2 regions of the Comamonas sp. MYb69 genome follow, and region 2 is predicted to be linked to the other one. Evidence: predicted binding sites of a transcription regulator. Region 2 holds the regulator's gene; the other holds the start of a gene.

Region 1 (5,520 bases), on a different contig from region 2:
GGGTCTGGGACTGGTACCAGTACCGCCGTGATCTGGTCCGCCAGGTGATGCCCAATGCCGGCCATGTGGCGCTGGCCCAATGGCAGGCGCGCCACCCCGGCCGGATGACCCTGGTCACGCAGAACGTCGATGGCCTGCACCAGCGTGCGGGCAGTACGCCAGTGCTGTGCCTGCATGGCAATCTGATGGACAACCGCTGGCTGCTGCCGCCCAAGCCCTGTTGCGATGCCCGCTTTACCGAAGGCGATGCGCCGCCGCAATGCCCTGGCTGCGGCAACTACCTGCGCCCGGCGGTGGTCTGGTTTGGCGAGGCCTTGCCCCATGCCGAGCTGCAGCAGGCGCAAGATGCCGCCAAGGCCTGTGACCTGATGCTGGTGATTGGCACCTCCGGCCATGTCTACCCGGCGGCCGGACTGGCCCATATCGCCGCCCGGGGCGGCGCCCATGTGGTGGTCATCAACCCCGAGCCGACCGCACTCGACAGCGTGGCCGACCGCTGCTGGCGCCTGCCTTCGGCACAGATTTTGCCGGCTCTGCTGGCCTAGGCTTTTCGCTTGCCTTCGCTCAAGCCTCGGCGCTGGCGGCGTTGAGCGTGGCCATCGCCTCGGCATCGAGCTGCAACTGGCTGGCACGGATCAGCGACTGCAGCTGCTCGAGGTTGCTGGCGCTGGCAATCGGCGAGGCAATGGCCGGCTGGCGCATGACCCAGGCCACGGCCACCTCGCCCATCGGGGCGCCCGTGCGGCTGCTCACCTGTTCGAGCGCGGCCAGAATGCGCAAGCCCCGGTCGTTCAGATACAGCTGGGTGGTCTTGGCGCCGCGCGGGCTTTTGCTCGCGTCCTCGGCCTTGCGGTACTTACCGGTCAAAAAGCCGGCAGCCAGGCTGTAGAAATTGATGACGCCCACGCCCTGCGCAACGCACAGCGGCTGCAGCTCTTGCTCGAACACGGCACGGTCGTAGAGGTTGAAAAGCGGCTGCAGGCTCTCATAGCGCGCCAGGCCATGCTGCTCGCTGGTCCGCAGCGCCTGGGCCAAACGCGCTGCGCTGTAGTTGCTGGCGCCCACAGCACGCACCTTGCCTTCGGCGATCAGCTCGCCAAAGGTGCCCATCACATCGGCCAGCGGTACCTGCGCGTCGTCGTCATGCGATTGGTAGAGGTCGATGTAATCGGTCTGCAGGCGCTGCAAGGAGGCATCGACCGCCTGGCGGATGTACTCCGGGCGCAGGCCGACCTTGCCATCGCCCATGTCCTTGCCGACCTTGGTGGCCAACACCACCTGCGCACGCTTGCCCGAGCTGCGCAGCCATTTGCCCAGCACGCGCTCCGATTCGCCGCCGCTGTGGCCAGGCGCCCAGCGCGAGTACACGTCAGCGGTATCAACAAAGTTCATGCCGACATCCAGCCAGGCATCGAGTAGGCGAAAGCTGGTGGCCTCGTCAGCCGTCCAGCCAAACACATTGCCGCCCAGGCACAGCGGCGAGACTTGCAGAGGGGATCGGCCAAGAGAACGCAGGGATGTTGTCATAGCGAATACGCGCGTCAGTGCCCAGCAGGGCGGAGCAAACATTATGCGGCGCGGGCTGGCGCAGTGCTATCGTTGATGCAGCGCAAACCGCTCGCAATTGCCGCATAGGTGGCAGTGCTGCTGGGCCTGCCAGGTTTGCCGGGCCCTGCGTTTTAGAGTAAGTTATGCATGCAACAACAAAAAGGAGTGACACTATGTTCAAACATATTCTGGTGCCGGTCGATGGGTCTGCCACCTCCATGCTTGCCGTCAACAAGGCTGCCGGTCTTGCCAAGGCCTTTGGCAGCCAGGTCACTGCGGTGTATGTGATCGATCCCTATCCCTTCACCGGCGTGGGCGCCGATTTTGCCTATGGCCAGGCGCAGTACCTGTCTGCCGCCACTGCCGATGCGCACACTGCCTTGGATGCCGTCAAAACTGCGATGGAGCAGGCCGGTATTCCTGTGGACACCGTCATGGGCGAGGGCCACTCCGTGCACGACGGCGTGATGGAAGCCGTCAAAACCACGGGGGCCGACCTGATCGTCATGGGATCGCATGGCCGCAAGGGCCTGGAAAAGCTGGTGCTGGGCAGCGTGACCCAGCGCGTGCTGAGCGACAGCCTGATCCCCGTGTTGGTGGTGCGCCAGTAAGGTCTGCGGCGGCACCCCGCTTGCTGCCGTTTTCATTGAGGCGATGGCTACCGGGCAGCGCTGCGGCGCTGCCCAAAGTTGTGTAGCACGCAATGCTTTTGTGACCGCCGTAAGCTCGCCCGCTTGACGGAGTTTTACATGCAGTCCTTTCCTCCTCCTTATTGTGATGCCGACCAGGTGGACGGCACCTTGCGCGCCTATGGCTATGCGGTGCTCAGCCCTGCGGCCGTGGCGCAGTGGGCAGCCTGCCCACCCGATGCGCTGGCAGCACTCAGCAGCCACTGGGAGGCCATGCCCCATGATGCCTACCTGAAAGACGGTGGCCGCTACCGCAAGCGCCGCCATTCCTGCTATGTGGTGCAGGACGACCAGGTGCAGGCGGTGACGCACCGCGCCCACTGGCAGCCGGTGGAATACAACGCCTTGCATGGCGGCATGCAGCGCTGGTTTGAGCCCGTCGCAGCCAGCACCCAGGCGCTGCCCGCCTGGCGCCAGATCATGCGGGCGCTGGGGTATACGGCGCAGGCGCTGTTTGCCAGCACTGGGCAGGCACCCTGGTACACCGAGGCCCACCAGTTCCGCATCGACACGGCCGAGGGCATTGGCCGGCCCACCCCCGAAGGCGCGCACCGCGATGGCGTGGACCTGGTGGCGGTGTTTCTGGTCGCGCGCGAAGGCATCAAGGGCGGGGAGACCCGGGTGTTTGATGCCCAGGGCCCGCAAGGCCTGCGCTTTACCTTGACCGAGCCCTGGTCGCTGATGCTGCTCGACGATGCCCGCATGATTCATGAGAGCACACCGATCCAACCAGTGGGTGAGGAACCGGGCCACCGCGATACGCTGGTGGTGACCCTGCGCCGCGAGGCTTTCCAGGGAGACGGCGCCTGAAGGCTGGCATCGCCATTAGCCATTCGGGCCTTTGGCCTGGCCACAAAAAGGGCACCTGCGAGGTGCCCTTGTCGTATCCCAGCCCTGGGGCTTACTGGATGGTCGCGCCCGAGGCCTCAACAATGGCCTTGGCGTCCTGGAAGTCCTTGTGGAAGAACTTGTCAAAGTCCGATACGGACATGGCCTGGGGCTCTGCGCCTTGGGCCAGGATGGAATCCTGCACTTCCTTTTGGCCCAGCAGTTTGTTGACCTCGGTGTTGAGCTTGCTGACGATGGGCGCGGGCAGGTTCTTGGGGCCAAACAGGCCGTACCAGGTGCTCACATCAAAGCCCTTCATGCCCAGTTCCGCAACGGTAGGCACATCGGGCAGCGAGCTGCTGCGCTTGGCCGAAGTAACAGCCAGCGGACGCAGCTTGCCAGCCTTGATCTGGCCAATGGCCGAGGGCACGGACGACACCAGCAGATCGACATTGCCGGACAGGGTGTCGAGTAGGGCGGGGTTGGAGCCCTTGTACGGCACGTGGGTCAGCTTGACGCCGGCCGCCTTCTCAAACAGCACGCCAGCGATATGGATGCTGGTGCCATTGCCGGGCGAGCCATAGGTGATCTTGCCGGGATCGGCCTTGGCGGCGGCGATCACATCGTTCAAGGTCTTGAACTTGCTGTTTTCCGAGGTGGCGATGATAACCGGCGAGTAGGCCACATGGGCGATCGGGGTCAGGTCCTTGGCGGGGTTCCAGGGCAGGCCCTTGTACAGGTAGTAGCCCAGCACCACGTTGTCCTTCTGGCCCATGACGATGTCATAGCCCGTTGGCTGGGCCTTGGCCACTTCGCTGATACCGATGGTGCCACCCGCGCCGGCACGGTTGTCAGCGACCACCGTCCAGTGGTTTTGCTCGCTGAGCTTTTGTGCAATGATGCGCGAGATGATGTCGGTGCCGCCGCCCGGCGGGAAGGGCACGACCATGCGGACGGGCTTGCTGCCGGGGTAGTCTGCCCCCGCACCCTGTGCCATGGCAGCCGAAGCGGCCCCCACCGTGAGCGCCACTGCGGCGCACTGCAGAATCTGTTTCATCATTTTGTTGTCTCCTTGAGAGTGACACCTTCGCATGGCTTTTGCAGAGTCGGCCAAGGAGGTAGTTGCATAAACGGTCAAAGGGGTGATGATGCATGCCATCACGCCAGGTGGCATATTCTAGGGGCTGTCGTGTGGAGCGATGAGCAGCAGGCACAAAACAGGATCTGTCGCCTATGGCCCAGGCTGGAGGCGTAGGTGGATGACAACAGAAGGATCGACTATGAAATCAAAACTCGTGGGGGCTTTGGCCTCGGTGGTGATGGGCTGCGCGGCCCTGGTGAGCCTGCCCAGCCAGGCGGCGCTGGCCGTTGGTGCCCAGGCACCGATGTTCAGCACGCAGTCAGCATTGGCTGGCAAGGTGCAGCGCTTTGACATGGCCGAGGCCTTGAAGCGCGGCCCCGTGGTCCTGTACTTCTTCCCCAAGGCCTTCAGCCAGGGCTGCACGATCGAGGCCCATGCCTTTGCCGAGGCCACGCCCACTTTTGCGGCCTCCGGCGCGCAGGTCGTCGGCATCTCGCATGACGACATTGCCACGATGCAGCGCTTCTCCAGCGAAGCCTGCCGCGACCAGTTCAGCGTGGCCTCCGACCCCGATGCCAAGGCCATCCAGGCCTATGACGCGGGCTCCGCCGCACGGCCCGGTACTGCGTCACGCATCTCCTATGTGATCGCACCGGACGGCAAGGTGATCTATGCCCACGAGGGCAGCGATCCGCTCGAGCATGTGCAGCAGACCTTGAAGGCGGTGCAGGCCTGGAAGGCACGCCAGAAGTCTTGAGACGCGCTGGCAGCGGGTGGCAGCAGCGCTCGGTCCTCTGCTGAACACTGCCCATGCTGGCGTCTATCGCCTATGATCGGCTGATGCTGGCAAGTCTGCTCCAACCCCAATGGCCCCACCGGACCTGGCGCACGGCGCGCCGCTGGGCGGTGGCCTGGTGGCGCATTTTCTACCTGGGCGCCGTCGTGCTGGTGATGCTGATGTCGCCCAGCAGCTACGGCCCGCAAACCCGCGCGCGACTGATGCGCCGCATGTATGTCGACACGGCGCCCATTCTGCTGGGCTTTACCGCGCTGGCCGCCTTGCTATGCCTGGTGGTGGCGCGCATCGTCTTTGTCACCGCCACCAGCTACGGCCTCTCGCGCGTCGCTGTCGAGATGGTCATCCGTGTGCTGGTGCTCGAGCTCATTCCGCTGACGGCGGCCTTGTTCGTGGCCATGCGCTGCTCCATCCCCGCTGGCGCGTCGCTTGCCAAGATGCGCGAGGACGGGCATTTTGAGCGCCTGCGCCAACATGGCTATGACCCTGTGCGCACGGAGATGCTGCCCCTGGTCGTGGCCAGCATGTATGCCTCCGTCACCTTGGCCGCGCTGTCCTGCGTGGTGTCGCTGGTCATG
Region 2 (5,520 bases):
TGCCATCGCCGTGGAGACCACTTCGGCCAGCGGTGAGCCGCTGAACTACAGCTGGCGCGACCTGGACCGCATGAGCGCGCGCATCGCCAACCTGCTCGATTCGCTGAACATTCCCTCCGGCAGCCGCGTGGCGGTGCAGGTGGAAAAGTCGGTCGAAGCGATGGCGCTGTACCTGGCCACCTTGCGCGCCGGCCATGTGTTTCTGCCGCTCAACACCGCCTACCAAAGCGCCGAGATCGAGTACTTTGTCACCAATGCCGAGCCGGCCGTCGTGGTTTGCTCGCCGGCCAATTTTGGCTGGGTCTCCAAGATCGCCTTCCAGTGCGGCACGCAAAGCGTGTTCACCTTGGGCGATGACCGCAGCGGCACGCTGCTGGAGCGCGCCGTGCACTGCGCCGATGCACACACGCCCGCGCAGAAATCTGCCGACGACATGGCCGCCATTCTCTACACCAGTGGCACCACCGGGCGCAGCAAGGGTGCGATGCTCAGCCACGGCAACTTGCTGAGCAATGCAGTGATGCTCAAGGACTACTGGGGCTGGAAAAAGGGCGATGTGCTGATCCATGCGCTGCCGATCTTCCATGTGCATGGCCTGTTTGTCGCGATCCATGCGGCCTTGCTCAATGGCAGCAAGATGGTCTGGTTTGCCAAGTTCGAGCCCAAGGCGGTGATTGCCGCGATGGCACGGGCGACCGTCTTCATGGGCGTGCCGACCCTGTATGTGCGCCTGCTGGCCGAGCCGGGCCTGACCAAGGCGGCGGCCCAGCACATGCGTTTGTTCATCTCCGGCTCGGCGCCGTTGCTGATCGAGACCTTCCGCGACTGGCAGACCCGTACCGGCCACACGATTTTGGAGCGCTATGGCATGAGCGAGACCATCATGTTGGTCTCCAACCCCTACCAGGCCGATGCCCGCCATGGCGGCCAGGATGAGCGCCGGGGCGGCACGGTGGGCTTTGCGCTGCCGGGTGTGGGCGTGCGGGTGCAGGGCGATGACGGCCAGGCGCTGGGCGCCGACGAGATCGGTCATATCCAGGTGCAAGGCCCCAATGTGTTCAGCGGCTACTGGCGCATGCCCGAGAAGACCGCGCAGGAGTTCACGGCCGACGGCTGGTTCAAGACCGGTGACGTGGGCAAGATTGATGCGCGTGGCTATGTGACCATCGTCGGCCGCAGCAAGGACCTGATCATCTCCGGCGGCTACAACGTCTACCCGGCCGAGATCGAGGGCTTCATCAACGAACTGCCGGGCGTGGCCGAAAGCGCGCTGGTCGGCGTGCCACACCCCGATTTTGGCGAAGTGGGTGTGGCCGTGGTCATTGCCAAGGCGGGCCAGCAGCTCGATGCCGAGGGCATCATTGCGACTTTGAAAAAGCAGCTGGCCAACTTCAAGATTCCCAAGCGCTGCTTTGTCGTGGGCGAGCTGCCACGCAACACCATGGGCAAGGTGCAAAAGAACCTGCTGCGCGACCAGTACCAGGGCCTGTTCAAGGGCTGATGCGCCCATGATGGCGGCCTGCGCCGCCATGACAAAACCCTCGCGCTGTGGCAGCCAAGAAGCTGCCGCAGGCGAGGGTTTGCTATTGGGCGGATGCGCTTAGGTGGCGATCAGCGCAGCACCAGCACCGGTATCGTCGCATGGGTCAGCACATGCTGGGTTTCGCTGCCCAGCAGCAGGCGCTTCAAGCCCCGGTAGCCGTGCGATGCCATGACGATCAGGTCGCAGTTTTCCTTTTTCGCCGTCTCCAGCAGCGCCTCGGCAATCATGTCGGACTTGATCACCAGGGTCTTGATGGGCACGCCGGTGGCAGCGCCTTCGGCCACCACCTTGTCGACAATGCCCTGGGCGGCGCGTTCCCAGCCGTCCTCGATGCGCGCAATGTCATCGGGGTTTTGCATGGTGCTGCCCTCGAAGTAGCTGCGCGGGTAGTTGGGCGAGATGTTGACGGCGGTGACCGTGGCGTGGCTCAGCTTGGCCAGCGCGAGGGCGTGGCGCACGGCCTTCTCGGACAGCTCAGAGCCATCGGTGGCAAGCAGGATATGTTGGTACATGGCAGGCTCCTTTCAGGTCAGACGTAGGGCAGGGCGACCAGGGGCCAGCCTTGCCGTGGATTCAACACAGAGCATCGCCGCTTGCGGCTTGAGCGGATGTCGGATCAGACCGCGTTTGTATCCGCTGACGCGGCGACTTGGAATAGCTGCTTAGCTTAGGCCGAGCAGGCCTGGGTGTTGATCAGGCCCTGGAGCTTGTCGGTGTCCAGAATGCGCACATGGCGCTGCTTGACCTCGATGATGTTCTCCTCGGCAAACTTGGAGAAGGTGCGGCTGACGGTCTCGAGCTTGAGGCCCAGGTAGCTGCCGATTTCCTCGCGTGTCATGCGCAGGATCAGCTCATGCTGCGAAAAGCCCCGGGCATGCAGGCGCTGCACCAGGTTCAGCAAGAAGGCGGCCAGGCGCTCTTCGGCGCGCATGCTGCCCAGCAGCAGCATGACGCCATGCTCGCGCACGATCTCGCGGCTCATGACCTTGTGCACATGGTGCTGCAAGGCGGTCACTTCGCGCGACAGGTCTTCGAGCGAGGAGTAGGGCATCACGCAGACTTCGGCGTCTTCCAGCGCGATCGCGTCGCAGGAATGGCGGTCGTTGACGATGCCGTCAAGCCCGATGATCTCACCCGCCATCTGAAAGCCGGTGACCTGGTCGCGCCCGTCTTCGGTGGCGATGCTGGTCTTGAAAAAGCCGGTGCGAATCGCATAGAGGGAGGTGAAGGTCTCACCGTTGCGGAACAGCGCGCTGCCGCGCTTGATCTTGCGGCGCGTGGCGACGATCTCGTCGATGCGCTCCATTTGTTCGGCCGACAGTCCCACGGGCATGCACAGCTCGCGCAAATTGCAGTTGGAGCACACCACTTTGATGGAGTTGGATGTCATGTATCAATACCCGTGAACAAATATTCATGTAGGAACGGCGTTCCTCGTATGCGCCTATTGTGCGTGCAGGCGCCAAATGGGTTCTTGATGTACATCAAGGACGCGTGGCAGAGCTTGGGGCACATTGGGGGTCCGCTAGGAAGAAGCCACATGATTTCCCTGACCCCCGACCTGCTGCGCCGTTTTGATGTTCCCGGCCCCCGTTACACCTCGTATCCTACCGCAGACCGATTTGTTGAAGCCTTTGCTGCGAATGAGTACAAGCAGGCGCTGGCGCAACGCGGCACCGGCCTGGCTGGCAGGCTCGCTCCGCTGTCCTTGTATGTGCATGTGCCGTTCTGCGCCTCGCTGTGCTACTACTGCGCCTGCAACAAGATCATCACCAAGCATGCCGAGCGGGCCGACGAGTACCTGGACTACCTCGAGCGAGAGCTGGACCTGCAACTGGCCCACGTCAGCGCCCGTCCCACCATCAGCCAGCTGCACCTGGGTGGGGGCTCACCCACGTTTTTGACCGATGCCGGCCTCAGCCGCCTGATGGACATGGTCAAGCAGCGTTTTCATCTGCAGCCCGGTGGCGAGTACTCGATCGAGGTGGACCCGCGCACCGTGAGCCGCGAGCGCCTGCAGCATCTCTACCAGCTGGGCTTTAACCGGCTGAGCTTTGGCGTGCAGGATTTTGACCCACTGGTGCAAAAGGCTGTGCACCGTGAGCAGCCCGCTGACCAGGTGTTTGCCTTGGTCGAGCAGGCGCGTGAGATCGGCTTTGAATCTATCAATATCGATCTGATCTATGGTTTGCCCCAACAAAGCCCGGCCAGCTTTGTGCGCACGATGGAGCAGGTCAATGCGCTGCGGCCCGACCGCATTGCGCTCTATGCCTATGCGCACCTGCCCGAGCGCTTCAAGCCCCAGCGCCGCATCCAGGCGCAGGACCTGCCCAGCCCGGCCGACAAGCTCGCCATGCTGGCCCAGGCCCTGGCCGCGCTGGAAGGCGCCGGTTATGTGTATGTGGGCATGGACCATTTCGCCTTGCCCGACGATGCCTTGGCGGTGGCCAAGCGCCAAGGGCGCCTGCACCGCAACTTTCAGGGCTACAGCACCCAGCCCGATTGCGATCTGCTGGCGCTGGGCGTGTCGGCCATCGGCCGCATTGGCGCGACCTACAGCCAAAATGCCAAGACCCTGGAGGAGTACTACGACCTGATCGACCAGGGTCAGATCCCCGTGGTGCGGGGCCTGGCATTGACGCGCGATGACCTGCTGCGCCGCGCGGTGATCATGGGCCTGATGTGCCAGGGGAGTCTGGCGATTGAGTCGCTGGAGCAGGCCTGGCTGATTGATTTTGCCCAGTACTTTGCCGCCGAGCTGGCCCAGCTGCGCGAGCTGCAGGACCAGGGCCTGGTGCAGCTGAGCGACGAGGCGATCAATGTGACCGAGCTGGGCTGGTACTTTGTGCGCGGCGTGGCCATGGTGTTCGACAAGAACCTGCAGGCCGACCGCAACCGGGCGCGCTTCTCGCGGATTATCTAGCCCGCTGTGGCAGGTCTCAGCCCTGCCAGGCCGCCAGGCTCTTGTAGAGCATGTACGCGGCCAGACACAGCAAGATGCCGCCAAAGATCTTCTTGAGCTGGCCCACCGGCAGGCGGTGCGCGGCACGGGCGCCCAGCGGCGCCGTCAGCACGCTGCAGGTGGCAATGGCGGCCAGGCCGGGCAGCCAGATATAGCCCAGCGAATGCGGCGGCAGCCCCTGCAGGTGCAGGCCGGCCACCATGAAGCCGATGACATTGGTGACCGCAATTGGAAAACCCAGCGCCGAGCTGGTGGCGACCGCGTTGTGCATCGGCACGCTGCACCAGGTCATAAAAGGCACGCTGATAAAGGCGCCACCGGCGCCCACCAGGCCCGAGAGGCAGCCGATCACGCCGCCAGCGGCCACCTGGCCGGCCGTGCCCGGCATGGCGCGCATGGCCTTGCTGTTGGGCTTGCGGAACATGCGCAGTGCCGAGTAACCAATGAACAGGCCAAAAAACAAACCCAGGTAACTGCCCTTGAGCACCGCAAAAATGCCCAGGCTGGCCAGCAGGCCGCCCAGCACAATGCCGGGGGCCAGGCGTTTGACAAGGTCCCAGCGCACGGCGCCATGCTGGTGGTGGGCGCGCACGCTGGACATCGAGGTGAAGACGATGGTCGCCATCGAGGTGGCAATCGCCATCTTGATCGCCAGCTCGGGCGCCACCCCCTGGCTGCCCAGGATGTAGGTGATGAAGGGCACCAGCACCATGCCGCCGCCAATGCCCAGCAGGCCCGCCAGAAATCCGCCGATCAGGTCCAGAAACGACAGCGGCAGCAAAACAAGAGGATCAGTCATGGCGCGCAGTAAAAAGGCCACCTGAAACAGGTGGCCTGAAACCCCGCTGTCGCGGAGAGGAGAAGACAGGTTGGGCAGCCTGCCCGAAAAAATCAGGTGTTCGCAGCGGATCCACTGGACCGTCATCCTGAACCGGGGGTTCAGGTGGGCAAGGGCAACCTATCGTTGGGTTCATCTGACGCGAGACGATCACGCTCAATAGGTGATGTACCAAGC

What was found. The regulator FNR, encoded in region 2, switches genes on or off when oxygen is low (the NO sensors DNR and NnrR bind a similar motif). The targets are predictions, from matches to a motif close to TTGATNNNNATCAA.
Region 1: WH303_RS08980 (universal stress protein) is a predicted target of FNR. The motif match lies at 1,600-1,613, and genes of this name have one in related genera.

What each region holds. Positions count from the first base shown of each region.
Region 1 is NZ_JBBGZG010000005.1:156,759-162,278, forward strand. Features, by position in the region: gene WH303_RS08970 (SIR2 family NAD-dependent protein deacylase) at 1-545, shown strand, start outside; gene WH303_RS08975 (aldo/keto reductase) at 565-1,527, opposite strand; gene WH303_RS08980 (universal stress protein) at 1,722-2,159, shown strand; gene WH303_RS08985 (2OG-Fe dioxygenase family protein) at 2,298-3,047, shown strand; gene WH303_RS08990 (Bug family tripartite tricarboxylate transporter substrate binding protein) at 3,139-4,125, opposite strand; gene WH303_RS08995 (peroxiredoxin) at 4,346-4,903, shown strand; gene WH303_RS09000 (MlaE family ABC transporter permease) at 4,987-5,520, shown strand, end outside.
Region 2 is NZ_JBBGZG010000016.1:28,890-34,409, forward strand. Features, by position in the region: gene WH303_RS19750 (malonate--CoA ligase) at 1-1,501, shown strand, start outside; gene WH303_RS19755 (universal stress protein) at 1,612-2,055, opposite strand; gene fnr (fumarate/nitrate reduction transcriptional regulator Fnr) at 2,211-2,933, opposite strand; gene hemN (oxygen-independent coproporphyrinogen III oxidase) at 3,084-4,466, shown strand; gene WH303_RS19770 (sulfite exporter TauE/SafE family protein) at 4,483-5,304, opposite strand.